2 regions of the Enterobacter sp. fkY84-1 genome follow, and region 2 is predicted to be linked to the other one. Evidence: predicted binding sites of a transcription regulator. Region 2 holds the regulator's gene; the other holds the start of a gene.
The links. Region 2 encodes LexA, which represses DNA repair genes until DNA is damaged. Its sites were predicted from a motif close to TNCTGTATGTACATACAGNA; they were not measured.
Positions count from the first base shown of each region.

Region 1: the regulator LexA is predicted to act here: its motif matches at 9,110-9,129, upstream of mutH (DNA mismatch repair endonuclease MutH).

Region 1 is NZ_CP169393.1:3,840,336-3,855,058, forward strand. It holds gene recC (exodeoxyribonuclease V subunit gamma) at 1-2,098, opposite strand, end outside; gene ACEPLT_RS18300 (prepilin-type N-terminal cleavage/methylation domain-containing protein) at 2,111-2,434, opposite strand; gene ACEPLT_RS18305 (DUF2509 family protein) at 2,419-2,820, opposite strand; gene ACEPLT_RS18310 (prepilin peptidase-dependent protein) at 2,817-3,377, opposite strand; gene ACEPLT_RS18315 (prepilin peptidase-dependent protein) at 3,368-3,832, opposite strand; gene thyA (thymidylate synthase) at 4,017-4,811, opposite strand; gene lgt (prolipoprotein diacylglyceryl transferase) at 4,818-5,693, opposite strand; gene ptsP (phosphoenolpyruvate--protein phosphotransferase) at 5,886-8,132, opposite strand; gene rppH (RNA pyrophosphohydrolase) at 8,145-8,675, opposite strand; gene mutH (DNA mismatch repair endonuclease MutH) at 9,359-10,051, shown strand; gene ACEPLT_RS18345 (YgdI/YgdR family lipoprotein) at 10,180-10,398, shown strand; gene ACEPLT_RS18350 (NADP(H)-dependent aldo-keto reductase) at 10,530-11,570, shown strand; gene lplT (lysophospholipid transporter LplT) at 11,663-12,856, opposite strand; gene aas (bifunctional acyl-ACP--phospholipid O-acyltransferase/long-chain-fatty-acid--ACP ligase) at 12,849-14,723, opposite strand, start outside.
Region 2 is NZ_CP169393.1:301,934-316,656, forward strand. It holds gene ACEPLT_RS01375 (oxidoreductase) at 38-1,075, shown strand; gene ACEPLT_RS01380 (pirin family protein) at 1,198-1,893, shown strand; gene gntR (gluconate operon transcriptional repressor GntR) at 1,995-2,990, shown strand; gene gntK (gluconokinase) at 3,117-3,644, shown strand; gene gntU (gluconate transporter) at 3,648-4,988, shown strand; gene plsB (glycerol-3-phosphate 1-O-acyltransferase PlsB) at 5,093-7,513, opposite strand; gene ACEPLT_RS01405 (diacylglycerol kinase) at 7,668-8,036, shown strand; gene lexA (transcriptional repressor LexA) at 8,145-8,753, shown strand; gene dinF (MATE family efflux transporter DinF) at 8,817-10,154, shown strand; gene ACEPLT_RS01420 (CsbD family protein) at 10,275-10,484, shown strand; gene zur (zinc uptake transcriptional repressor Zur) at 10,554-11,066, opposite strand; gene ACEPLT_RS01430 (cupin domain-containing protein) at 11,182-11,670, shown strand; gene ACEPLT_RS01435 (conjugal transfer protein TraF) at 11,843-13,153, shown strand; gene dusA (tRNA dihydrouridine(20/20a) synthase DusA) at 13,236-14,231, shown strand; gene pspG (envelope stress response protein PspG) at 14,368-14,610, shown strand.

The DNA of each region.
Region 1 (14,723 bases), 1.1 Mb from region 2:
TCATTAAGTCGAACCCCAGCGGCGGCAGCGCGCGCGGATACACACCGTCGTTCATGCCAAGCAGGCAGACCACCCTGAACGGGATAGAACGCATGGGCATCAGGGTGCAGATATTGACAGGCCCCGCCAGGAAACGCTGGCTGATTCGCTCCTGGTCAAGCCGCTGCGTCAGCTCATCACGCAACAGCGACAGCGGGATGGCCTCGTGGTAGTGGGAATTCACGCCTTCGTCGATGATGGCCTGCCACTGGGTTTCAATGAGCGCCATCGCCGCTTCGGTGTCATTGTCCGGCAGGAAGAAATCATTGAGTAACGCCCTGCAGACCGGGAGCCATTCTTCAAGTGGACGCGGCTGCAACAGCGCATATCGCCAGCGATTAAGCTGCATTAATAGCGATGCTAAATGCCCCACCAGTTCAGCAATTAACCCGCTGGACTCATCGTAAGGCAGCACCTCATTCCACTCGCCCTGGCTGCTTTCCATGGCGTAGCCCAACAGCATACGCGTCAGGCCAAATCGCCAGGTGTGCTGTCCGGTTGCGGGAAGCTCGAACTCCTGAACGTTATCGTCATCGATCCCCCAGCGCACGCCAGACTCGTTCACCCACTGACGAAGGTAGCGCAGACCCTCTTCATTAATGTTGAAGCGTGCGGCCAGCACGGGAACATCCAGCAACGCCAGGACATCTTCGGAGATAAACCGGCTATCCGGCAGTGAAAGCAGAGTGATAAACGCCTGCAATACCGGATGCGACTGGCGGGCACGACGGTCAGAAATCGCATAAGGCAGGTACCGTTCCCCCGTCGCGCTGCCAAAGACGGCCTGAATAAAGGGACTGTAGGTGTCGATATCCGCCACCATCACCACGATATCGCGTGGCGTCAGATCGGGATCCTCCTGCAGCATCGCCAGCAGCTGGTCGTGAAGCACTTCGACCTCACGCTGCGGGCTGTGGCAAACGTGGATCGTGACGCTGCGATCGTCAGGATCGAGTTTTCGCTTATTGTCGCTGCGTTCGAACTCGTTCGCCGTCACGCCCATGACGGCGCGGTTTTCCAGATCCAGAATATCTAACTGAATATTATGCAGCAGGCAGTCCGGGGCGATCTCAACAAAGGCATCCACATCACCTTCACCTGAGGAAGTGATGTCTGAAAGCATGTGAATGTAGTCACGCCCCAGCTTCCCCCACGAGGCAAGCAGCGGATTGGGCAGGTTCTGGATACCGTCTTCATCGAAAAGCTGCCCGGCAGTCGAACCGTCTTTAAACAGCGGGATGGATCGTTCTTCAAAAAGGCGTTTTCGTTGGCGGGTTACCAGCCGTGCAAGCCAGCGTTCGTCGAGAATATCCCCCCAATACTGTCGGCAAGGGTTGGTAAACAAAATATGAATATCAATATGTTTACCCAGCGCATTCAGCGCCTTCAGATAGACAGGGGGTAATGCGGATATCCCGCAGATAAAAACGCGTGACGGCAGTCGGGCCGGGCGTTCCGACCCATTTTCAAGTATCGAAATAAACCGATCGTAGAGATTGGCACGGTGCCACTTAGGCTGGCCCAGTCTCTCAGTATGCTCCACCAGCGCTTTCCACAGCGGGGCCTGCCATATTTGCGCCTCCGGCAGGCCTTCAACCAACTCGCCCGCTTCCCAACGAATTAACCAGTCAGAGCGGTAAACAAGGTATTGGTCGTAGAGATCGGCAGTGCGCGATGCCAGCTGGAACAGCTTGCGCTTGTCGGTATCGTCATTGAGGTAGTGGCGCAGCATGGCAAATTCATCGTGCTGCAGCATTTCCGGCAGCAGCGCCATCAGCTTCCAGCTCATGGCCTGCTTGTTGAAGGCGCTCTGCTCCGGGATATCCGGCAACACGCGGACAAACATCTCCCAGATGAAGCTCGCAGGCAGCGGGAAATCAATATTCGCGGCAATACCAAACTTGCGGGAAAGCGACATTTGCAGCCACTGCGCCATACCGGTGCTCTGCACCAGCACCATTTCAGGCTCAAAAGGATCGTCAAGCCGCTCGCGCTCAACGATAAACTCCATCAGTGCTTCCAGCACATCCAGACGATTTGAGTGGTAGACCCTTAACATAGACGCTCCCGACTACTGGCTAACCGGGCAATGCAGACGCGTTAACTCACCGCGCCGACCCAGAGGAGAAATAAGTGTAACCGTGATGCTGACACATCCTGCGAGCGTTGTCTGCCCCCGACTGGCCTGCCAGCCTGCCGGGAGAACATTTGTTGAGAGCTGAGACTGGTTCCAGGCATGGTGCCAGAGCTGGCGATACTGATTAAACACGGTGAACCGCGCCGCCAGCGCCCGGTGATACCCCGACAGTGCCGTCACGACCACCACCAGCAGCATCATCGCCAGCAGGACCTCAACCATGCTAAACCCTTTTTCTCTGCTCACGGCAGTTGACATAACGCACTCTCCTTAAGGGGGCAAAAATCGCTCCAGCCGTGAGGCGAAAAGCGCACTATCCCGTCGACGATCTCTCCCCTGCGCCAGAGCAGCAGGTCGTTGCCGCCGGCTATCAGCAGTACCCGCGCCTCGCTCAGCTGACGCAAACACACCCGCCATGTCGATGTCGTTTTGCACTGGACTGGTGGCGCTGACGCCCAGGGCTGAATACGTCCCCACTCAAGCGCGGACTGAACCGTCGCCTGCTGCTGAAGCGAGCGGCTCTCACCGCCAACGAGCGCACTGAACGTTATGACCTGCTGATTGAGTCCCGTCAGAATCAAAGTACCGAGCACCAGTAAAAGCAGAACCAGCGCCAGCGAAGATATGCCGCGTTGACGATTCACAGGTTGTACCCCGTGACCGTATACAACGCCTGCCAGGGTTCCCCTTTTTCATCTTTACGCCTCGCGGCCAGTTCGATATTCAGCTCTGGCGCAAAACCGGCATGTTCGACTCTCCTCACCACAAAGTGTGCTATCGTAAGCCTGTCCGGGTCCGTGAGCTTTTCCCACCCTTTTCCTTCACACGACGTCGCGCCACGCAGGGTTTCCAGCGCCCCCGATTCCAGACGAAAACCGGTGCTGTCATTTTCTGATGCGCTGCTATCCCAGTAGCCGTTACTGTTGGCATCCCACCGCGCAATGATGCAGCGCCCCTGCCTGCCGATCGTCAGCGCCTGTCCCTGGCAATTTCCCGCGCAGTACCCCGCACGCTGAAGCTGTTTGCCGAGGGCGAACAGGCGTTGCCAGACCTCTTCTTCCAGCTCTCGCTGGGCAGATTGCAGTAATACCGCCCGCTGCAATCCGGGTAAAAAGCGCGATGCACTTATCAATAACAGGCTGCTGATGGCCGTAGCAATCAGCACTTCGGTAAGCGAAAAGCCGCCCTGTCTCATCGACATTGTCCTCCCTCGGAGACCTTACACATCCTGATGCGCCCTCCGTCTGAAACGATAATCAGCCAGTCTCCGGCACGACTTTGAACGCGTATCCGCCCTGCCCATGCCGTATCCCGTAATCCATAGAACCCCAGCGACGGCGTGACCTCGCCGATCGCGACCTCAGGCCAGAGGGGGAGCAGCACAAAGGGACTGTCCTTCTCACAGCCCTGCATGGCAGAGCTCACCAGACAGTCCCTGTCGCCAACCCGCTGACGGGTAATTTGATGGTCGCGGTTGTGGCGGTTGGCATGGTTGCGCAGAAACAGCAGGTAATCTCGCACCTGACTGGCGGTTTGCCACAGCCGCTGATGCCGTTGCCAGCTGTCCCAGCCGTACAGACCTGAAGCGCTGAGGATAACGACAAGCGAAACAGCGACCAGCGATTCGATAAGCGTAAAACCGTTCTCTTTTTTCATACCGGGAGTGTGGCGAAGCGCCGTGAACATGACGAGCATCGGATTATCGTTTTACGAGGCGTCATCCGCAGAATTGGGAGGGTTGCAGCGCGTTGCACGCCTTCTGGATAGCGCTTCGGGAAACGGGAGAAAGGCGAAAAAAAACCGGCGCTAAACAGCACCGGTTGTGTCAGGCTTTACCGCATCAGATAGCGACAGGCGCTTTGATGCCCGGATGGGGGTCGTAGCCCTCAATCTCGAAATCTTCAAAGCGGTAGTCGAAGATGGATGCCGGTTTGCGTTTGATAATCAGCTTCGGCAGCGCACGCGGTTCGCGGGTAAGCTGGAGATGCGTCTGTTCCATATGGTTGCTGTAGAGATGGGTATCCCCACCGGTCCAGACGAAATCACCCACTTCCAGGTCGCACTGCTGCGCCATCATATGAACTAACAGCGCATAGCTGGCAATGTTAAACGGCAGGCCGAGGAACACGTCACAGGAGCGCTGGTAGAGCTGGCAGGAGAGCTTGCCGTCAGCGACATAGAACTGGAAGAACGCGTGGCACGGCGCCAGCGCCATTTTATCCAGCTCGCCGACGTTCCAGGCGGAAACGATGATGCGGCGCGAGTCCGGATCGTTTTTCAGCTGGTTCATCACGGTGGTGATCTGGTCAATATGGCGGCCATCAGGCGTTGGCCATGCGCGCCACTGCTTGCCATAAACGGGGCCCAGGTTACCGTTCTCGTCTGCCCATTCGTCCCAGATGGAGACGTTATTTTCGTGCAGATACGCAACGTTAGTATCGCCTTGCAGGAACCAGAGCAGTTCATGAATGATCGAGCGCACGTGGCAGCGCTTTGTCGTCACCAGCGGGAAGCCTTCTTGCAGGTTGAAGCGCATCTGGTGGCCAAAAATGGAGAGCGTACCGGTACCGGTGCGGTCGTTTTTCGGCGTGCCCTCATCGAGCACTTTTTTCATCAGTTCAAGATACTGTTTCATGGTTCCTCAGGAAAGTTGTTGCTGTGGACGACGACGATACGCCCAAATCATCATAATGGCACCCGCGACGATCATCGGAATGGAGAGGATCTGCCCCATGCTGATGTACTGTACCCACTCGCCGGTAAACTGTGCGTCAGGCTGGCGGAAGAATTCGACGATAATACGGAATGCACCGTAGCCGATCAGGAACAGGCCGGAGACAGCCCCCATCGGGCGCGGTTTGCGGATAAACAGGTTGAGGATGATAAACAGCACCACGCCTTCCAGCGCCAGCTCGTACAGCTGAGACATATGGCGCGGCAGCACGCCGTAGGTATCGAAAATGGACTGCCACTCAGGATGCGACGGCAGCAGCGCCATGTCTTCCGCGCGCGAGCCCGGGAACAGCATGGTAAAGGAAACGCTCGGGTCGACACGCCCCCACAGCTCACCGTTGATGAAGTTGCCCAGACGGCCTGCCCCGAGACCAAACGGGATCAGCGGTGCGATGAAATCTGACACCTGGAAGAAGTTGCGTTTGGTGCGTTTGGCAAAAATCACCATCACCAGGATCACCCCAATCAGGCCGCCGTGGAAGGACATGCCGCCGTCCCAGACGCGGAACAGATAGAGGGGATCGTTCAGGAATACCGGGAAGTTATAGAACAGCACATACCCAATACGGCCACCGAGGAACACGCCGAGGAAGCCCGCATACAGCAGGTTTTCAACTTCGTTTTTAGTCCAGCCGCTGCCAGGACGGCTGGCGCGACGGCCAGCGAGCCACATGGCAAAAATGAAGCCCACCAGGTACATCAGACCGTACCAGTGAAGCGAAACAGGTCCTACTGAGAAAATGACCGGATCAAATTCCGGAAAATGCAGATAACCACTGTTCATCTGTCACCACAAGATGTTGTTATTCCGCTGAAAGTGGACAGCGGTAGAAATGCGATTCTGCCGTAAGCAGAGGCTCCAAAGTTGCGAATCATAGCACAAGGCGGGCGCGGAGGATGCGCCCGAGATGTAAAAGATGTGTATAGGGTTTTATGCGCGCTGGTGCCCTCTCCCACAGGGAGAGGGAGAAAGGCTTTAGCGGCCGCCGCGGATCAGACCGCCCATACCGCGTCGTTCCATAAACGCCGCGACCTGGTGGCGAACCTCAGCAGCCAGCTGCGCCTCAAGGCTACGTTCTGCCAGTTCGCGGGCATCATTGATGTCAATATGCCGCAACAGATACTTCACGCGGGCAACAGCGCGACCGTTCATTGACAGATGGCGGTACCCCAGACCAATCAGGATTGCAACGCACATGGAGTCCCCGGCCATTTCACCGCACAGGCGTAAATCAATGCCGTACTGCTCCGCTTCACGGGCAATCATCGCTAAGGCGCGAATGATCGCCGGATGCAGGCTGTCATAGATACTGGCGACGCGGGTGTTGTTACGGTCTACGGCCAGAATATATTGCGTCAGGTCGTTCGTGCCGACAGAGATAAAATCAACCCGGTTCGCCAGCTGCGGCAGCATAAAGACCATAGACGGCACTTCAAGCATGACGCCGATCCGCGGTTTCGGAATCGCATAACCGATCATCTCTTCCACTTCACGGCCTGCACGTTCGATCAACCGACGCGCTTCGTCGATCTCGTCGATGCTGGTGACCATCGGCAGCAGGATGCTGAGATTGCCCGTCGCCGCGTTGGCGCGGAGCATCGCGCGCACCTGGATCAGGAAGATCTCAGGCTGGTCGAGCGTAATGCGGATCCCACGCCAGCCAAGGCAGGGGTTCTCTTCGCTGATCGGCATATAGGGCAGCTGTTTATCCGCCCCGACGTCCAGGGTTCGCAGGGTGACAGGTTTGTCGTTAAACATTTGCAGCATGCCCTGATACTGCGCCACCTGCTCCTCTTCAGAGGGGAAACCGCTTTGCAGCATGAAAGGGATTTCAGTGCGGTACAGGCCAATGCCGTCGATGCGGCTGCCCAGCTTCTCTTCATGCTCAGGACTTAAACCGGCGTTGAGCATGACTTTGATCCGCTCACCGCTCTTAAGCTGGGCGGGCAGGTTAACGTCATCTTCCGCCAGCTTGCTTAATTCATTCTCTTCGCTGATAAGACGCTGGTATTCCTGGAGCAGAACTGGCTCAGGATCGACCAGTAGCTCACCGCGATAGCCGTCGACCACCAGCGTACGGCGATGAAGCACCGACGGCTGAATGTCCGCCCCCATAACGGTAGGGATACCCAGCGCGCGCACCATAATGGCGGCGTGCGAGTTGGCGGCACCATCGCGCACCACCACACCGGCCAGCCTGTCCTGCGGCAGTTCAGCCAGCGTCGTTGCTGAGAGTTCATCGGCGACCAGAACAAACCGTTTTGGCCAGGCGTTAGGCCCCTGAATGGTGTCATCAAGATGGAACAGCAGGCGCTGCCCCAGGGCGCGCAGATCGCCTGCGCGCTCTTTCAGGTAACCGTCGGTCAGTGCCGCAAATTGATCGGCAAATTTTTCGATGACCTTCTTAACCGCCCACTCCGCGACCGAGCCTTTATCCACTTCCGCAAAAAGCTCACGACGCAGGCGCGCATCGGAAAGCAGGTGCGAATAGAGGTCAAAGATGGCCGCCGTCTCTTTTTGCGCGCCTGCGGCAAAGCGCTTGCTGTAGCGACGAAATTCATTCGCGGCCTCTTCCAGCGCGGCGGTAAGACGCTCGCGCTCCAGCGCTTCATCAAGCGTTGAGGCTTCATAAACCTGCTCCATGAGCGGCAGCGTGGCATCCATCCAGCCTTCAGCAATCGCCACGCCTGGTGAGGCCGGAAGGGCACGAATGCGCGTATGGCGATACTGGCCAAAGAGCGCGGCAAGCTGAGACTGGGAGAGGATCGCCGCCATCTGCGTGGCCAGCGTGACGAGGAATGACTCCTCGCTTTCGTCGTACTGACGTAGCTCACGCTGCTGGACAACCAGCACGCCGAGAAGCTGGCGACGCTGGATAATCGGCACGCCAAGGAAAGCGCGGAAGCGCTCTTCTTTTACGGAAGGAATGTATTTAAAGCTGGGGTGTTTTTGCGCGTCAGCAAGGTTAATGGGTTCAGCCAGTCGCCCAACCAGACCCACGATACCCTCATCAAATGCGAGCGTTACGGTACGTCCACGCGGTTTTTTCAAACCACGGGTCGCCATCAGGTAATAGCAGCGCCGATCGTGGTCGGCCAGATACACCGAACAGACCTCGGTCTCCATCGCAAGACAGATGTCGGTGACCAGAATATTCAGCGCCTCGTTCAGACGCGGCGCGCTGGCCACCTTCTCGACTATTTCTCGCAAGCGGGTGAGCATGATTTGCGTAGCTTAACCTCTTTTACGTCGCCAGGCAGGTGCGCTCTGCGGCTTAGGCGGGATCTCCTGAAGCTGCATCACCACACTTGCAAATTCTTTCATCACCCTACGGTAAACATCGCGCTTAAATGACACGACCTGACGAACAGGATACCAATAGCTCACCCAGCGCCAGCCATCGAACTCCGGCGTACTGCTGGTTTGCATATTGATGTCTGAATCGTTGCCCACCAACTGCAACAGAAACCACTTCTGTTTCTGGCCGATACAAACCGGCTTTGTGTCCCAACGCACCAAACGTTTCGGTAACTTGTAACGCAACCAGTTGCGGGTCGAAGCCAGGATGCGAACATCTTTTCGGCTCAAACCGACCTCTTCAAAAAGCTCCCGGTACATCGCTTGTTCTGGGGACTCTCCAGGATTGATCCCGCCTTGCGGGAACTGCCAGGAGTGCTGACCATATCGACGGGCCCACATCACCTGGCCCTGACGATTACAAATTACTATTCCTACGTTTGGGCGGTAGCCATCGTCATCAATCACCGGACTACCCCAAACTAAACCTTATATATGAATGATTGTTTCACACTACAGGGAGGCGGTAAACCACTCTCTTACAGGCCTGCAACCTAATAACAATTGAATAACTCACAAATATGTGCGGAGTTATAAACAGATGTGAGACAGCAAAGGGAATTTTATTCACCTTTTCTGTGGATATAGTTGTGAAGAAGTGTCTGATTACCGATGAACAACCTCAAGTACCACAAAACGTCCTTTTATACCCCACTCCATTAATATGATTATTTTCATATGGTTATACGCATTGAGATAAACAAAAAACTGATTAGCGTGACGATCGTCACATCAGGGATCGTCGCACTGATGAAAGATCGAACAGCGTCGGTTTTATCCACAGATTGTGCCAATAAGTTAGTCACAATTTGTTTGAAAATTCGATTTTCATCGCACGTCAAGGCTGTAAATGGAAACAGTAGTCAGGGTTATGCCCAGTTATCCCATTTTTCTGTGGATAACATGGTGTAAGATCCTGTTCATTGTCAGTGACCAGATTTGAACAACCGGTTTTCTCACCCAGGCGGAACGATTTCAAACCAATAAAAAATCCTATAAATCATAGAGATGTCATATTGGTACAGAAATAGTTAAACTCTATCCACAGGGGACAATTTCTTCGTTTATTTTTTAATCAAAAGGTTACCGTCATGCACCCGCTTACACCCTTGCTCTCACCACCGTCCAGCGAGAGCCAGTTGCTACTGCAGGCACAGCGTCTGGCTGGCTTTTCGCTTGGCGAGCTGGCGGCAATGGCCGGGCTTCCGATCCCAAAGGATCTGAAGCGGGATAAAGGCTGGATCGGTATGCTGCTGGAGCTGTGGCTGGGTGCCAGCGCAGGGAGCAAACCCGAGCAGGATTTTGCAGCCCTTGGCGTGGAGTTAAAAACCATTCCTGTAGACCGCCAGGGCAAGCCGCTTGAGACCACCTTCGTCTGCGTTGCGCCATTAACCGGCAATACCGGTGTAACCTGGGAAACCAGCCACGTTCGCCACAAGCTGAAGCGCGTATTGTGGGTACCGGTTGAGGGTGAGCGTCAGATCCCCCTGGCCGACCGACGCGTCGGCGCGCCGCTGCTCTGGAGCCCTGACGAGGATGAGGAGCATCAGCTGCGTCTGGACTGGGAGGAGCTGATGGACATGATTGTGCTTGGGCAGGTAGAGCGTATCACCGCCCGACACGGAGAAGTATTACAGCTGCGTCCGAAAGCGGCCAACAGTAAAGCACTTACCGAGGCAATCGGCGCGCAGGGCGAGCCTATCCTGACGTTGCCGCGCGGTTTTTATCTCAAAAAGAATTTCACCGGTGCACTACTCGCACGTCATTTCCTGTTGAAAACATAGTTTTTTACTTATTTTGAGAGCTCTCGAACATAATCGACTGCTTTTTAAGATTTTACCGCTTCCTCAAGTCGCCATATCGGGTTAATACTAGATGATGATTTGATACAAGCCAGATGAGGACGATAACGATGAAAAAATGGGCAGTGTTAGTGTCAGCAGTCGGTTTAGCGTTTGCTGTATCGGGCTGTAGCAGCGATTACGTCATGGCGACAAAAGATGGTCGAATGATCCTGACCGACGGCAAACCCGAAGTCGACGATGATACCGGTCTGGTCAGCTACCGCGACCAGGAAGGCAATAAAATGCAGATCAATCGCGACGAAGTCTCGCAAATTATCGAGCGATAAACAGAGAGAGGTCAGTCGCTTGCTGGCCTTTTTGATTTTTTTCTTCCCCTTTTGCTTCCCCTCTGCCATGTTTATATTCCTTTGTCGGGCACGGCCTGACGCGGTCTTTAAGTCTATTGAGGAAGCCGGCTATGCATTATCACCGTATCCCCCACAGCGCTCTGGAAATTAGCCAACTGGGGTTGGGCACGATGACATTTGGTGAACAAAACAGCGAAGCCGATGCCCATGCACAACTCGATTACGCCGTCAGCCAGGGCATTAACCTGATTGATGTCGCAGAGATGTACCCTGTTCCGCCACGTCCTGAGACGCAGGGACTTACCGAAACCTACGTCGGTAACTGGCTGGCAAAACGCGGCAACCGTGAAAAGCTGGTAATTGCCTCCAAAGTCAGTGGCCCCGCGCGCAACAACGATACCGGGATCCGCCCGAACCAGATCCTCGATCGCAAAAATATCCGCGCCGCGCTGGACGCCAGCCTCAAGCGCCTGCAAACCGACTATCTCGACCTCTACCAGGTGCACTGGCCGCAGCGGCCTACCAACTGCTTTGGTAAGCTCGGCTACAGCTGGAATGAGAGCGCCCCCACCGTGACGCTGCTGGAAACGCTGGAAGCGCTGACCGAATGCCAGCGTGCGGGAAAAATCCGCTACATTGGCGTGTCTAACGAAACGGCCTTTGGGGTCATGCGCTATCTGCACCTGGCGGATAAGCACGATCTGCCGCGTATCGTGACTATCCAGAACCCGTACAGCCTGCTTAACCGCAGCTATGAAGTGGGTCTGGCCGAAGTGACGCAGTATGAAGAGGTGGAGCTGCTCGCCTATTCCTGTCTCGGCTTCGGCACGCTGACGGGGAAATACCTGAACGGTGCGAAACCGGCCGGTGCGCGTAATACCCTCTTTAGCCGCTTTACCCGCTACAGCGGCGAGCAGACGCAGAAAGCCGTTGCCGCCTATGTGGATATCGCGAAGCGTCACGGTCTTGACCCTGCGCAGATGGCGCTGGCCTTCGTGCGTCGTCAGCCGTTTGTTGCCAGTACCCTGCTGGGTGCAACCACGATGGAACAGCTGAAAACCAATATTGAGAGTTTCCATCTGAACCTGAGTGAAGAGGTGCTAGCGGAGATTGAAGCGGTGCATCAGGTTTATACTTATCCTGCACCGTAGCCTGATACTTTTGCCCGGTGGCGCTACGCTTACCGGGCCTGCAGGTGCGCAAACCCAGGCCGGGTAAGGCGAAGCCGCCACCCGGCTATATATCAACGGCGACGTTGCCACATCCACAAGCCCGCAATCGCAATCGCAAACAGCCCGCCAAACCCGACGCCAATCCCCACCACCGGCACACCCACTTTTACCGCCAGCGAGTAGAGTCCCAGCATTAACAGCATCGCCAGGTTTTCACCCAGGTTTTGTACCGCGATGGCATTCCCCGCCCCGACGGTTTGCTTGCCCCGTTCCTGCAGTAACGCGTTCAGCGGCACCACGAAGAAGCCCCCCAGAATACCAATCAGGATCAGGAGGACATACGCAGGCAATAACGCATGCTGCAGCGAGAAGATAAGCACCACCACGCCAATCAGGATCCCGGCGGGCATGCAGCGTGCAACCGTCTCAAGCGTCACCAGCTTCGCTGCCGCACCTGCCCCCACAACAATGCCAATGGCCACCATCGCATTAAGATAGGTTGGCGTCGCGTTGTCCGTAATGCCCAGCGCCACCGGCACCCACAGGACCAGCAGGAAGCGCAGCGTAACGCCCGCGCCCCAGAACATACTGGTCCCCATCAGGGAGAAACGCGTTTCACCGTTACGCCACAGCACGCGGCAGGCATTAAAGAAGCTGCCGGTCATTGGTTTAACTCGCCAGGACTGGCCCGGGCGAGCCACCGGCAGCTTCGGAATAAACAGGTTCGCCACGACCGCCCCGCCATACACCACTGCACACACGCCCAGTGCCGCCAACACATGCCAGTCGGCCAGCACGCCGCCCGCAACGGAGCCAATCAGGATAGCGGCAATAGTGGATGACTCCATCAGACCATTGGCTTTCACCAGCTTATCCCCCGTGGTCAGCTCTCCGAGGATGCCGTACTTCGCCGGCGAGTAAGCGGCGGCCCCAATGCCCACCAGCGTATAGCCAATAAACGGATTGAAGCCAAAGCAAATGCTGGCCGCCCCCAGCAGCTTGAGGCCGTTGGCGAACATCATCACCCGGCCTTTCGGGAAGCTGTCCGCCACCTGTCCCACAAACGGAGCAAAGATAATGTAAGCGCCCACAAACACCATCTGCAGGATCGGCTGACTCCAGTCGGGGTAAAACTCGGCTTTCAGCAGCGCCAGCGTGGCAAACAGCAGCGCGTTATCACCGAACGCAGAGAGAAACTGCGCGGCGATGACGGCCATCATGCCTTTCGACCTGAGGGATGTGTTAGTGTGTACTGACTCACGCATTTTGCTGTTCCGCCTCTTCAACCATGCCTTTCAGGGTCACGAAATCGGGCTTCCCGCTGCCCAGCACCGGGAGCTGTTTCAGGTAGCGAATATCGCGCGGCACGGCCAGTTCAGGAATACCGTGTTCGCGTGCATAGCTCAGTAATCTGTCGCGCTTAAGCTCACTGTCGGTCGTAAACAGTACCAGCGCCTCACCTTTGCTGGCATCGCTCTTCACGACGGTGGCGTGCATCTTCTCGGCGGACACGGCCGTCGCCAGCTGCTCCACCATTTCCAGAGAGACCATTTCGCCGGCAATTTTGGCGAAGCGTTTCGCGCGTCCCTGGATCTGTACAAAGCCTTGTTCATCAAAGCGGACAATATCACCGGTGTCGTACCAGCCGGTTTCAACCTCGCCGTTGACGTTCTCCGCCGTCGGCGCTTCCAGCACGCCTGGATTTTCCACGCGCAGATACCCGTTCATCACGTTTGGCCCTTTCAGCTGCAGGCGGCCGCCGTCCTCTATGCCCGGCACCGCCAGCAGACGCGCGTCCATCCCCGGCAGAATGCGGCCAACCGTTCCCGGTTTCGCCGCCATCGGCACGTTAATCGAGACCACGGGCGCACACTCGGTCACGCCATAGCCTTCGAGGATGCGCAGGCCAAACTTGTCCTGCCAGATCTGCCGCGTGCTCTCCTGCAGTTTTTCCGCGCCAGCCACCACGTACCGCACGCGATAGAAGTCATACGGATTGGCGAAACGCGCATAGTTCCCCAGGAAGGTAGAGGTCCCGAACAGCACGGTGCAGTTACGGTCATACACCAGCTCCGGCACGATGCGGTAATGCAGCGGGCTTGGGTAAAGGAACACTTCTGCACCGGTCAGGAGCGGCGTGAACAGCCCCACCGTCAGGCCAAAGGAGTGGAACAGCGGCAGCGCCGACATAAAGCGGTCGTTCGCGGTAAAGTCGGCGATGCTTTTAATCTGCTCGACGTTCGCCAGAATGCTCTTGTGGCTGTGGACGACGCCTTTCGGGTTGCCCTCCGATCCCGACGTGAAGAGGATAATCGCGTCATCTTCCGGCTGCTGTTTGACCTGGGCCAGACGCGGCATCAGCAGATGCGCAAAAATCCACAGCTTGTCGCCGGTGGTCACGTCCGCTTTCAGATCCTCCAGGAAGACCCAGCGCACCTGAGTGAGCTGCTCGGGAAGATGCCAGAGCTTGCCTTTGTCCAGGAACTGGCGGGAGGTGAATACGGTATTGATTTGCGCAGCGGTTATCGCGCTGGTCAGCCCCTTCACGCCCGCCGTGTAGTTCATCATCGCCGGAATACGGCCTCGGGAAACCGCACCGAAAATCACCGCCGCGCTGATGCCCGCGTTAGGCAGCATCAGGCCAATCTTTTCGCCCTTTTTGCTGTACTTCTCCAGAATACGCCCCACAAACAGGGTTTTGGTCAGCAGCTTGCGATAGGTATCCGGGGTAAAGTTAATGTCTTCGATGCAGTTTTTCTTCGCGCCATAGCGGTACTGCGCGGAAAGCAGGGATTCGTAGAGCGTTTCGCGCGGGCGCACGGCCATACGCGCTTCCATCATGATCTGATGCAGCATTTCCCCGGCGATTTTACGGCGATCGCGGGCACGCGGCGCGTCGGGCATCGGTAACGACGTTGGCGGCAGAATATGCAGCGTGATTTTGGGGAACAGACGCTGCTTCACCAGCCCCTTCAGACGGCTGAAATGGGTCAGCTCCGCGCCTTCAATACGCAGCGGCACCACGGTCGCTTTTGACTTCGCCGCAACAAACCCCGCGCCGTCGTAGATTTTCATCAGCGAACCGGTCACGGAGATCCGTCCTTCAGGGAAAATGACCACCGGACGCCCCTG
Region 2 (14,723 bases):
ATGGTTAGACTCAGTAACCTTCCAAAAGGACTGAGCCATGACACTACACTGTGCATTTATTGGATTTGGCAAAAGCACCACCCGCTATCACCTGCCGTATGTCCTCAACCGTAAAGATACCTGGCATGTGGCCCATATCTACCGCCGCCGCGCGAAGCCGGAAGAGCAATCTCCTCAGTATTCCCACATCCACTTCACCAGCGATCTCGATGAGGTGCTTAACGATCCGCAGGTCACGCTGGTGATTGTCTGCACCCACGCCGACAGCCATTTTGACTATGCGAAACGCGCGCTGGAAGCGGGCAAAAACGTGCTGGTAGAAAAGCCGTTCACCCCGACCATCGCCGAAGCGAAAGCGCTGTTCGCGCTGGCGAAAAGTAAAGGGTTGACCGTCACGCCGTATCAGAACCGTCGCTTTGACAGCTGCTTCCTGACGGCAAAAAAAGCGATTGAAAGCGGCAAGCTCGGCGACATTGTGGAGATAGAAAGCCACTTCGATTACTACCGTCCGGTGGCGGAAACGCAACCCGGACTGCCGCAGGATGGTTCGTTCTATGGTCTGGGGGTGCATACCATGGACCAGATCATCTCCCTGTTTGGCCGCCCGGACCACGTGGCGTATGACATTCGCAGCCTGCGCAACAAAGCCAACCCGGACGATACCTTCGAAGCCCAGCTGTTCTACGGTGACCTGAAGGCCATCGTCAAAACCAGCCATCTGGTGAAAATCGACTACCCGAAATTTATCGTTCACGGCACTAAAGGTTCGTTTATCAAATTCGGCATTGACCAGCAGGAGACCAGCCTGAAGGCCAATATCATGCCGGGTGAGCCAGGCTTTGCCGCGGACGATTCCGTGGGCGTGCTGGAGTATGTGAACGACGAAGGCGTAACGGTCAAAGAAACGCTGAAGCCGGAAACCGGCGACTATGGCCGCGTCTATGATGCGCTGTTTGAGACTCTCACAAACGGCACGGCGAATTACGTCAAGGAATCTGACGTTCTGACCAACCTCGAAATCCTTGAACGGGCCTTCGAACAGGCTTCTCCTGCCACGGTAACCCTCGCGAAATAAGCAAAAACGGCTCCTCTGCACTTGTTCACAATTTTTGAACAGAGGAGTCAATTTTCACCCCCTATGATCCCAGGCCGTTTGCGTCCACACTTACTCCATCGAAACGAACTGAGGGTGAAACAATGATCTACTTACGCAAAGCAAACGAACGTGGTCACGCGAATCATGGCTGGCTGGACTCATGGCATTCATTCTCGTTTGCCGACTACTACGACCCGAACTTCATGGGCTTCTCCGCACTGCGCGTGATTAACGACGACGTGATTGATGCAGGCCAGGGCTTTGGTACCCACCCGCACAAAGACATGGAAATCCTGACCTATGTGCTGGAAGGCGCGGTTGAGCACCAGGACAGCATGGGCAACAAAGAGCAGGTTCCGGCGGGCGAGTTCCAGATTATGAGCGCGGGTACCGGGGTGCGTCACTCCGAGTACAACCCAAGCAAAACGGAAAAACTGCACCTGTATCAAATCTGGATCATTCCAGAAGAGACCGGCATCACGCCGCGCTACGAGCAGCGCCGCTTCGACGCCAAACAGGGTAAACAGCTGGTGCTCTCCCCGGATGCGCGTGAAGGTTCCCTGAAAGTGCATCAGGATATGGAGCTGTACCGCTGGGCGCTGGCGAAAGATGAACAGTCCGTGCATCAGATTGCCGCTAACCGCCGCGTCTGGATCCAGGTGGTTAAAGGCGACGTGTCCATCAACGGCACCAAAGCGACAACCGCCGATGGTCTGGCTATCTGGGATGAGCAGGCGATCTCCGTGCATGCCGACAGCGAAAGCGAAATTCTGCTGTTTGACCTGCCGCCGGTGTAATAAAACATAAATAAATCCCCATCCTTCCCTTTGACAGGGGAAGGATGGGCTTTGTCCGTGGTAAACTGAGCGAATCTCTCACTTCAAGATTTCTCAGGACGATGAAAAAGAAACGCCCCGTACTTCAGGATGTCGCCGATCGCGTCGGTGTGACCAAAATGACGGTCAGCCGTTTTTTACGTAACCCGGAACAGGTTTCCGTGGCGTTACGTGGCAAGATTGCCGCTGCCCTTGATGAACTGGGTTATATCCCCAACCGTGCGCCCGATATTCTCTCCAATGCGACCAGCCGCGCGGTGGGCGTTCTGCTTCCTTCTTTGACCAACCAGGTTTTCGCCGAAGTATTACGTGGAATTGAAAGCGTCACCGATGCGTTTGGCTACCAGACCATGCTCGCCCACTACGGGTACAAGCCGGAACTCGAAGAGGAACGTCTTGAATCGATGCTTTCCTGGAACATTGACGGCCTGATTTTAACCGAACGAACCCACACTGCCCGCACGCTCAAAATGATTGAAGTGGCCGGTATTCCGGTCGTGGAGCTGATGGACAGCCAGTCGCCGTGCCTCGACATCGCCGTCGGCTTTGATAACTTCGAAGCGGCGCGCCAGATGACGGCGGCCATTATCGCCCGCGGGCATCGTCATATCGCCTATCTGGGTGCGCGTCTTGATGAACGTACTATCATCAAACAGAAGGGATACGAGCAGGCGATGCTCGACGCGAACTTAACCCCGTACAGCGTGATGGTGGAGCAGTCCTCTTCCTATACGTCGGGTATTGAGCTGATGCGTCAGGCGCGACGCGAGTATCCGCAACTGGACGGTATTTTCTGTACCAACGATGACCTCGCGGTCGGCGCAGCGTTTGAGTGCCAGCGTCTGGGGCTGAAGATCCCTGATGATATGGCGATCGCCGGTTTCCACGGCCATGACATCGGTCAGGTGATGGAGCCGCGTCTGGCGAGCGTCCTGACGCCGCGTGAACGTATGGGCCGCATTGGCGCAGAACGCCTGCTGGCGCGCATTCGTGGCGAGACGGTGACCCCGAAAATGTTAGATTTAGGTTTCACCTTGTCACCGGGTGGATCTATTTGAACTGACAAATTTGAAGTAGCTCACACTTATTCACTTCGCGCACGTTTGGATATTGCTTCTCTTTTGCCCCAGCAGGACAATGTTACCGATAACTGTTACCCGTAACAATTGACTGAGGGACACCCTTTGAGCACGACTAATCACGATCACCACGTCTACGTCCTGATGGGCGTTTCCGGTAGCGGGAAATCAGCCGTGGCCAGCGAAGTGGCGCATCAACTCCAGGCTGCGTTTCTTGATGGCGACTTCCTCCATCCGCGCAGCAACATCATGAAAATGGCCTCCGGCGAACCGCTGAACGATGACGACCGCAAACCGTGGTTGCAGGCGCTGAATGACGCCGCGTTCGCGATGCAGCGCACTAACAAAGTCTCCCTGATCGTCTGCTCCGCGCTGAAAAAAACCTACCGCGACCTGCTGCGCGACGGCAACCCAAACCTCTCTTTCATCTACCTGAAAGGAGATTTCGAGGTGATTGAAAGCCGCCTGAAGGCGCGCAAAGGTCACTTCTTCAAAACCCAGATGCTGGTAACGCAGTTCGAAGCGCTGCAGGAGCCGGGTGAAGACGAGAAAGACGTCTTAGTGGTTGATATCGATCAGTCACTGGAGGGTGTTGTTGCCAGCACCATCGAGGTCATTAATAAAAGGCAGTAAGTTTTGAGTACATTAACGCTAGTTTTGACAGCAGTGGGTTCGGTATTGCTGCTGCTGTTTTTAGTGATGAAGGCGCGCATGCACGCCTTTGTTGCTTTGATGGTGGTTTCTATTGGTGCAGGTCTCTTTTCCGGTATGCCGCTCGACAAGATCGCCGCGACAATGGAAAAAGGGATGGGCGGTACGCTGGGCTTCCTGGCGATTGTGGTCGCGCTGGGCGCGATGTTTGGCAAGATTTTGCACGAGACGGGCGCGGTCGACCAGATTGCCGTTAAGATGCTGAAATCCTTCGGCCACAGTCGTGCGCATTACGCGATTGGTCTGGCCGGTCTGATTTGCGCGCTGCCGCTGTTCTTCGAAGTGGCCGTTGTGCTGCTGATAAGCGTCGCCTTCTCCATGGCGCGCCATACCGGTACTAACCTCGTGAAGCTGGTCATTCCGCTGTTTGCGGGCGTGGCGGCAGCCGCAGCGTTTCTGCTGCCGGGGCCTGCCCCGATGCTGCTGGCCTCCCAGATGCACGCCGACTTTGGCTGGATGATCCTGATTGGCCTGTGCGCGGCAATCCCGGGGATGATTATCGCCGGTCCGCTGTGGGGCAACTTCATCAGCCGTTACGTTGAGCTGCACATTCCGGACGACATTACCGAGCCGCACCTGGGCGAGGGCAAAATGCCATCCTTCGGCTTCAGCCTGTCGCTGATCCTGCTGCCGCTAGTGCTGGTGGGCCTGAAAACCATCGCCGCGCGCTTTGTGCCGGTCGGTTCTACCGCCTACGAATGGTTTGAGTTCATTGGTCATCCGTTCACGGCGATCCTGGTGGCGTGCCTGGTGGCGATTTACGGCCTGGCGATGCGTCAGGGGATGCCAAAAGACCGGGTGATGGAGATCTGCGGTGCGGCGCTGCAGCCTGCGGGGATTATCCTGCTGGTGATCGGTGCAGGCGGCGTGTTCAAGCAGGTGCTGGTGGATTCCGGCGTGGGCCCGGCTCTGGGCGAAGCGCTGACCGGGATGGGCCTGCCGATTGCGGTCACCTGCTTTGTGCTGGCTGCGGCGGTACGTATCATCCAGGGTTCCGCCACCGTGGCGTGTTTAACCGCCGTGGGTCTGGTGATGCCGGTGATTGAACAGCTGAACTACTCCGGTGCCCAGATGGCCGCGCTCTCTATCTGTATCGCGGGCGGTTCGATTGTGGTCTCTCACGTTAACGACGCCGGCTTCTGGCTGTTCGGTAAGTTTACCGGCGCCACCGAAGCGCAAACCCTGAAAACCTGGACGCTGATGGAAACTATCCTCGGCACGACGGGTGCAATTGTCGGGATGATTGCCTTTACGCTGCTCAGCTAAATGCGGTGATTTAACAAGGCTAAAAATAAGGCCCGGTAGCGTCAGCGCTTACCGGGCCTTTTTATTATCCAGGGCATCAGGCCGGGCCATAACCCGGCATTGTGTTACTCACCCTGCGTGGCGCTCTCAATCGTCAAGCGCACGTCCGAGGTAATCAGCTCCGCCAGCATCTGGTACACCTTCAACGTCTCTTCCGGCTCGGCATCACCCGTATCGCTGATGAAGCCTTCATCGCGCAGCGTCAGCACCAGAGAACTGAAGACCGCTTTGTCGAAGAATTCAGGGGCGTTAATACCGTGCAGAACGGACAGGCGCTGGGCCAGCGTCCGGCTCTCTTTCTCCAGCGTACCGCGGTTGATGGACGGGTTCGCGCTCAGCAGCCAGAACGTGATGGCGTAGCGCTGCAGCGTTTCGCGCGCACCGGCCGCCAGCAGCTGCAGGGTGCGGGAGCGTGACGGATTGATGTGCAGCTCGTCGTTGTTCAGGGTAATCAGCCCCTGGCGACGCATCTCTTCCGTCATCTTATCCAGTTCTGTCGCCAGCTCATCCTTACTCCAGCGCAGGAACAGCTCCGCTTTCAGCATTGGATAGATGGTCTCAAGATGGCGCAATAGCTCCTGACGGGAGATATGACGATGCTGGGTAATAATGGCGGCCATGAGCGACGGCAGCATCAGCATATGCGTGATGTTGTTGCGGTAGTAGGTCATCAGCACCGCCTGCTCGCGCGGCAGAATGATGATGTCGCCGATCGTGTCCTTCTCCACTTCAAACTTGTTCATCTGCAACGCGTGATCGATAAGTTCACTGGCGGTTGCAGAAGGCACGGTCGAGTCAACCGAATACGGCACGTTACGCATCATGTCCAGATAGCAATCCAGCTGCTCCGTGAGCTGTTCACGGGTCAGCGAGCGCTGACGTGAAGCCAGCAGCGCCGTACAGCAGAGGTTCATGGCGTTAGCCGCACCGGCGTTGTTAATGCGCACCATCAGCTCGGACGCGATGCCGTTAACCGTTGGCGTTAGCCAGGCCGGACGCACCGCTTCGATAGGATCGATGGACTCGCGCCACTCCGGCACGTGATGGTTCAGGTAGGTCATCAGCGGCATCGGCTCGCCGAAGTTCACGTAGCCCTGACCGAGATTGCGCAGCTTGCTCAAGCCGCGCAGCATCTGCGGCAGGCTCTCTTTCTCTTTGGTCGCGCCACGCAGCTCTTTCGCGTACGTGCCCACTTCCATCACGTGCTCGTAGCCGATGTAGATAGGCACCAGCGTGATCGGACGGGTACCTCCGCGCAGCATGGCCTGGATGGTCATCGACAGCGTGCCGGTCTTCGGATCGAGCAGACGACCGGTACGGGAACGACCGCCCTCCACGAAGTACTCCACGGAATAGCCGCGGCTGAACAGCTCGCCCAGATACTCGCGGAACACGGTGGAGTAGAGCTTGTTGCCCTTGAAGGTACGACGAATAAAGAACGCGCCCAGGCGGCGGAAAATCGGGCCCGCGGGCCAGAAGTTCAGGTTGATACCGGCTGCGATGTGCGGTGGCACCAGCCCCTGGTGATAGAGCACGTAGGAAAGGAGCAGGTAGTCCATGTGGCTGCGGTGGCAGGGGACATAGACAATCTCATGGCCATCGTGCGCCAGCTGACGCACGCGCTCGGCGTTATGGACGTTGATACCCTGATACAGGCGGTTCCAGGTAAAGCCGAGAATACGATCGGACAGGCGAATCATCTCGTAAGAGAAGTTCGCTGCGATCTCTTCCATCAGCGCAATGGCGTTCTGCTGAGCTTTCTCATGCGAAATTTTCTTGCTGCGCGCTTCATCTTCAACGGCGCGGGCAATCGCTTTTGAAGCCAATAGCTTGTTGAACAGGTCCTGACGCGCCGGGAGGCGTGGCCCTACGGCCGCCAGGCGCTGACGGGCGAAGTGCATACGCGCCACGCGCGCCAGTTTTTGCGCGATGATCTTGTCGGTGCCGTGCTCGTCCGCCATGCGACGCAGCGAAACGGAAGGGGAGAAGCGCACGAAGCTGTCGCGTCCCAGCCAGGAGACCGCGAAGAACTTCTGGATGCCGTTAAGCATGCGCAGCGGCGGATTCTCTTCGCCTTTTTCACGACCCGGACGACGACCAAACATCACCGATACCGGCACCATCTGCACATCCAGATCGGGGTTGCTGCGGTGCAGATCGAGATAGTCATGGAACAGCTTGATGGACTCTTCTTTCGGCGTGTAATAGGTAAACACGCGCGGCCCGCCGTGGATGAAGACGTAGCGCGGGAGCAGCGTACCGTCAACTTCCAGCGGTTCAAGCGGGTCAGGTAAGTCATGCGCCAGACACTGGGCGCGAAGCGTCAGTAAGTCTGCCTTCGAGTTATAAGGCAAAACGTACATAATGGGGCGCGACGTATCGAGCCCCAGTTCCAGCGCGGGTTCTGCTGGGATAGACTTGCTTTTTACCAGGATGCTTAATGGTAAATTAAGTAATTTGTAGTAAATTCGTGGCCAGCCGGACATAAACGATGTAAAGCCTCTGGTTAATAATGCAATTGCGGCGCAAGGATAACAGAAAGCGCGCAAAATTTCTGTTGTTACCCGTCATACTTCAGGCTGTAGCGAAACGCGCTCCGCCTCATGTTAATGACGCTCTTTTTTAAAAAAGGTTCTTTTAATGGCCAATAATACCACTGGGTTAACGCGTATCATCAAAGCCGCCGGCTATTCATGGAAAGGTTTCCGTGCCGCATGGGTCAACGAAGCCGCTTTTCGCCAGGAGGGCGTCGCCGCAATCATCGCGGTGATCGTCGCCTGTTTCCTTGATGTTGATGCGATTACCCGCGTACTGCTTATCGGTTCCGTACTTCTGGTGATGATAGTGGAAATTCTTAATAGCGCTATTGAGGCCGTTGTTGATCGCATTGGTTCCGATTTCCATGAGCTTTCTGGCCGTGCAAAAGACATGGGCTCTGCTGCCGTGTTGCTGGCGATTATCACTGCCGTTATCACCTGGGTCACCCTGCTTTGGTCACATTTCCGATGAGCCTCGAGGAATAATTAAGTCCCTGGTTTTTTGTGCAGTTTTTGGTTCCAAAATCGCCTTTGACTGTATATACTCACAGCATAACTGTATATACACCCAGGGGGCGGAATGAAAGCGTTAACGACCAGGCAGCAAGAGGTGTTTGATCTCATTCGGGATCATATCGGCCAGACGGGTATGCCACCCACGCGTGCGGAAATCGCGCAGCGTCTGGGCTTCCGTTCTCCGAATGCTGCCGAGGAACACCTGAAAGCGCTGGCGCGTAAGGGTGTGATTGAGATTGTGTCAGGCGCGTCGCGTGGTATCCGCCTGCTGGTGGAAGAAGAGACGGGCATTCCGCTGATAGGCCGCGTTGCTGCAGGTGAGCCGCTGCTGGCACAACAGCATATTGAAGGTCACTACCAGGTCGATCCCGGCATGTTCAAACCGAGCGCTGATTTCCTGCTGCGCGTCAGCGGCATGTCGATGAAAGACATCGGCATTCTTGATGGCGATCTGCTTGCGGTGCATAAAACCCAGGACGTGCGAAACGGCCAGGTCGTGGTCGCACGCATTGATGACGAAGTGACCGTTAAGCGTCTGAAAAAGCAGGGTAACACTGTTCAGTTGCTGCCCGAAAACAGCGAGTTCACCCCGATTGTGGTCGACCTCCGCGAACAGAGCTTCTCTATTGAAGGTCTGGCGGTAGGCGTGATTCGCAACGGTGAATGGCTGTAATCTCTTCCTGACAGGCTATGGCACCGCTGTAGCCTGATTCATTCCCCACTCCCGGTATCTTTCATGTCACTGCTGACGGCATCCGATAAGGCATTGTGGCGTCTTGCTCTGCCGATGATTTTCTCCAATATTACCGTGCCCTTGCTGGGGCTGGTTGATACTGCCGTTATAGGCCATCTTGATTCACCGGTTTATCTTGGCGGCGTGGCGATTGGCGCGACGGCAACCAGCTTCCTGTTTATGCTGCTGCTCTTTTTGCGCATGAGTACCACCGGTCTTACCGCACAGGCTTATGGCGCGAAAGATCCGCTGCGTCTGGCGCGCGCACTGGTGCAGCCGCTGATCCTCGCGCTTGGCGCGGGTGCGTTAATCGTTGTATTGCGGGCCCCCCTGATCGATCTTGCGCTTCATATCGTCGGTGGCAGCGAAGCGGTACTGGCGCAGGCGCGACGGTTCCTGGAAATCCGCTGGCTCAGCGCACCCGCCTCGCTGGCAAACCTGGTTCTGCTGGGGTGGCTACTGGGCGTGCAGTACGCCCGCGCGCCCGTGATTTTGCTGGTGGTGGGTAATCTGCTCAACATTGTTCTGGACGTCTGGCTGGTCATGGGTCTGCATATGAACGTGCAGGGCGCGGCGCTGGCGACGGCGATTGCCGAATACGGGACCTTTATCATTGGCTTGTGGATGGTCCGGCGTGTGCTGGCCATGCGCGGGATCTCCCTGGCGCTGCTCAAAACCGCATGGCGCGGCAATATCCGTAAGCTGCTGGCGCTCAACCGTGACATCATGTTGCGCTCGCTTCTTCTTCAGCTCTGCTTTGGTGCGCTGACGGTTTTCGGGGCTCGACTGGGGCCGGAAATCGTTGCGGTGAATGCGGTATTGATGACGCTTCTGACCTTTACCGCCTATGCGTTGGACGGATTTGCCTACGCGGTTGAAGCGCATTCCGGGCAGGCGTACGGCGCGCGCGAAAGCGGGCAGCTTCGGGAGGTGTGGCGGGCTGCCTGCCGTCAGTCGGGGCTGGTGGCGCTGGCCTTTGGTCTGGTTTACGCCTGCTTCGGTGAGCAAATCGTTGCATTGCTTACCTCTCTCCCTGCGCTGCGCGAGCTGGCGAGCCACTATCTGATCTGGCAAGTCGTCTTACCGGTGGTTGGCGTCTGGTGTTATCTGCTGGACGGCATGTTTATTGGGGCGACGCGCGGAGCCGAAATGCGCAACAGTATGGCTGTCGCGGCGGCCGGATTTGGCCTGACGCTGCTGACGCTCCCCTGGCTGGGTAATCATGGCCTGTGGCTGGCCCTGGCCGTCTTCCTCTCGCTGCGCGGGTTATCGCTGGCGTTTATCTGGCACCGGCACTGGCAAAACAATACCTGGTTTCCCTCGCGCTCCGATATATCGTGACGGTTAAAGATTCCGAATATGAAATTAACCACGGAATCCTTAACTACAATAATTATCACGTCCAGCAGAAAAGAACGTAACGGACGTTACGACCCGACGCTTAACGAAGAGGACACGATGATGAATAAAGACGAAATCGGCGGCAACTGGAAGCAGTTCAAAGGTAAAGCGAAAGAACAGTGGGGTAAGCTGACGGATGACGACATGACCGTTATCGAAGGTAAACGCGATCAGCTTGTCGGTAAAATCCAGGAGCGTTACGGCTACGCAAAAGACCAGGCGGAAAAAGAAGTGGGCGACTGGGAAAAACGCAACGACTACCGCTGGTAACCGGGCTACACCCGAAAGTACAAGGAAGTACACCCTGAGGGCGGCCATGAGCCGCCTTTGCTTTTGACGCTAACGCGGCTTTTTCTTCACCAGGATAGAGTGGTCGTGCTGACACGCGTCCTGATGGCGACAGGCTTCCACCTCCACGCACGCGGAACAGAGCCCGTGCGCTTCAATCACGTTATGACGCAGGGCAAAGCCCATTTTCGCTGCCAGCGTATGCATAATATCTTCCACGCCTTCCGCAGCCTCTTCTTTCACCACGCCGCAGCGGTCACAGATAAACATCGCCGATGTGTGGGTGGGCTGATCGAACAGATGGCATAGCACATAGCTGTTGGTGGATTCCACCTTGTGCACGAACCCTTGTTCAAGCAGGAAATCCAGCGCGCGATAGACCGTCGGCGGCTTTGCCTGCGGCTCGCTTTCGCGGAGGAGATCCAGCAGATCGTAGGCGCTGATGGCACCCTGCTGCAGGCTCATCAGACGTAATACTTCAAGGCGCTGCGGAGTCAGGCGCACATTGCGTTGCGCACACAGCTTTTCGGCCTGCGCTAACAGCTCTTTTGTGGACTTATCCATGTAGCACCCCGGATGTTATAGGACGGAAAACCTTCACTTTATCATGTTCTGCTAAAAACACCGAGATCCGCCAGTCTGTGCTATACCTGACCCATCGAAAACCGGGAGAACCAGAATGAAAAGACCTGACTGCATTCGACACTGGCGCGACGTGGAAGGCGCGGATGACTCGACCTACCCCGACAGCGATGAGCTGTTTTCCATTGGCGCACCGCTGGCTCGCAAGCTTGGGCTCGGGCGTATTGGCATCCATCATGAGCGCCTGCCGCCTGGGCGCAGAACGTCCTATCCGCATGCGGAGAGCGACGAAGAAGAGTTTGTTTACGTGCTCGAAGGCTACCCTGAAGCCTGGATTAACGGCCACTTGTGGAAACTGGAGCCTGGCGACAGCGTAGGCTTTCCCGCCGGAACCGGCATCTGTCATACCTTTATCAACAACACGGACGATGAGGTTCGGCTCCTGGTCGTTGGCGAGGCCAACAAGAAGCACAACCGCATCTACTACCCGCTCAACCCCGTGTATGCCGCCACGCGGGAAGATCGCTGGGTAGATCATCCCCCGCAGTTTTTTGGACCGCATGATGGAAAACCTGGGAAAAAATAATTTCCTCTTCTATAAATATTGAGGGCCGTCACAAAATATAACAGGCCGTAAGGGAGTTTTACTTAGGGAAAGAAATAGCGGGTCTTTTACTACTTATTCACAGCAATAGTTCGTTCCTGTTTGGGTGATAACAGACAGGGGTTATTTCATAACAGACTATAACGGGCATACTGTGAAAAAAAATTTTAAATTTTCGGTGGTTAGCATTGCTGTCTCCTTGTTTATGGCAAATCAGGCGGGAGCAGCCAATACCTGGACAGAATCACGCAGCGACGCAATGGGTGGCACCGGCGTGGCTTCGGGAAGCTATGGCAGTGGGGCGTTAATCAACCCCGCGCTGCTGGCAAAGGCAAAACCGGACGATGATGTGACGGTCATATTGCCTTCGGTTGGCGCGCAAATCACGGATGAAGACAATCTTCAGGACGAGATTGATAACATCAACGACAAAATTAATCACTACAAGGATGTGGTTGATAATCTCACGCCACGAGAAATTATCACCAATCCATTAGGTTCCATTAATCAATTCCAGGGCGCGGCCAAAGATCTGGCCGATGAGCTGGACTATCTCAAAGGCAAAACCGCACGCGCAACGGCAGGGGCAGGGCTTGCGGTGAGTATCCCTAACGATGTCCTTTCGGTAGCCTTCATGGCGAAAGGCTATGCCCATGGCCGGGTGAGCTCGTCTATCGATCAGCAAGATATTGATTACCTTCGCCGTATTCAACGAAGCAATGTCGTGGCTGCCGGTGTCGCGCTGGACGCTGCGCTGAATGGTACGGATCAGATCACCAAAAACCTCAACTCAACGGCATCCGGCCGGGCGGCGATAGTCTCCGATTACGGTGTTGCTGTTGCCCGTCAGTTCGATCTGGGTGGCGTCCCGGTTTCCGTGGGGGTTACGCCAAAACTGCAAAAAACCTGGGTCTATAACTACACCACGTCAATCTACGATTACGACAGTAACAAGTGGAACGACAGCCGCTACCGCACTGACGATACGGGCTTCAACGTGGATGCCGGTATTGCGGCCGATTTCGGCGAACACTGGACCGTGGGCGTGAGCGGACAAAACCTGATGTCGCGTGATATCGACACCAAAGACATCCGTATCCGCAACGGCCGTACGGGAGAAGTGGTGAGCTATAAAGACACCTACCAGATCCGTCCGCTGGTGACCGCCGGTGCTGCCTGGCACAACGACCTGGTGACGCTGACCGCCGATGGCGATCTGACCGAAACCAAAGGCTTCAAGAGCGAAGATACGTCGCAGTACGTGGGTGTCGGTGCCGAGGTGACGCCGCTGAGCTGGCTGGCGGTGCGTGCGGGTTATCGTGCCGACGTGAAGGGTAACGACAGCAATGTCTTTACCGGCGGTGTCGGTTTCGCGCCGTTTAGCACCGTGCATGTTGACCTGATGGGCCTGTACGGTGAAGACGAAACCTGGGGCGCAGGGGCTCAGCTGAGCATGACGTTCTAAAGTCCACCGGAGGCGCTGCGCCTCCGGCTTTTCTTTGTGCTATAGTAGCGCCCCTTTTCCACCAGATGCTTAAAACTTCGCCATGTCGTCAGAATTACAGACCGCTTTCCCTGCACACCGTTTTTCCATTGCGCCGATGCTCGACTGGACGGACAGACACTGCCGCTATTTCCTGCGCCAGCTCTCCCACCGTACGCTGCTGTACACCGAAATGGTGACCACAGGCGCAATCATTCACGGCAAGGGCGACTATCTGGCCTATAGCGAAGAAGAGCATCCGGTTGCCCTGCAGCTGGGCGGCAGCGATCCGGCCGCGCTGGCGCAGTGCGCGAAGCTGGCTGAAGCGCGCGGCTACGACGAGATCAACCTCAACGTTGGCTGCCCGTCCGATCGCGTGCAAAACGGCATGTTCGGCGCCTGCCTGATGGGGAACGCGCAGCTGGTGGCGGACTGTATCAAGGCGATGCGCGACGTCGTTTCCATTCCGGTGACGGTCAAAACCCGCATCGGCATTGACGACCAGGACAGCTACGAATTCCTGTGCGATTTCATCAATACGGTCTCCGGCAAGGGCGAATGCGAGATGTTCATCATCCATGCGCGAAAAGCCTGGCTCTCCGGCCTGAGCCCGAAAGAGAACCGTGAGATCCCGCCGCTGGACTACCCGCGCGTGTATCAGCTGAAGCGTGACTTCCCGCACCTGACGATGTCCATTAACGGCGGCATCAAGTCGCTGGAAGAGGCCAAAGCGCATCTTGAACATATGGATGGGGTGATGGTCGGGCGCGAGGCGTATCAGAACCCGGGCATTCTGGCGACGGTCGATCGCGAAATCTTTGGCATCGAAGGTGCAGACACCGATCCGGTTGGCGTGGTGCGTGCGATGTATCCTTACATTGAGCGCGAGCTGAGCAACGGTACGTATCTCGGCCATATCACTCGCCATATGCTTGGGCTGTTCCAGGGCATTCCGGGCGCGCGTCAGTGGCGTCGCTACCTGAGCGAAAATGCCCATAAAACCGGGGCCGATATTGAGGTGCTGGAACATGCGCTGCGCCTGGTGGCGGACAAGCGATAACTTTCGCTAAAAGTTCGTCAAATTCACCACGCCCTGCGAATTCTCGCGGGGCGTTTTGCTTTAAGAACAACACGTTATGTCTGGCATGATTCTTGTAATGTTTGCTGCATCATTCGGGAACTCGTGGGAGAGCACCATGCTGGAACTACTTTTTGTGATTGGCTTTTTTGTCATGCTGTTAGCAACGGGCATTTCGCTGCTCGGCATTCTGGCGGCTATCGTGGTGGCGACGGTCGTCATGTTTATTGGCGGATTGTTTGCCCTGACGATCAAACTGCTGCCGTGGTTACTGCTGGCCGTGGCGGTGGTATGGGTGATACGGGCGATTAAATCGCCAAAAGTGCCCATTTATCAGCGCAATAACCGCTTCCGTTACTAAGGTATTGAGGGGTTCGTCACAGAGTTGTAACTTTTCCGGCAGCCTGGCTTAGAACAGAATAGGATTTACTTATCGAATCTGTCACTATGACTGCCGTTAAAGAATTCATCGCG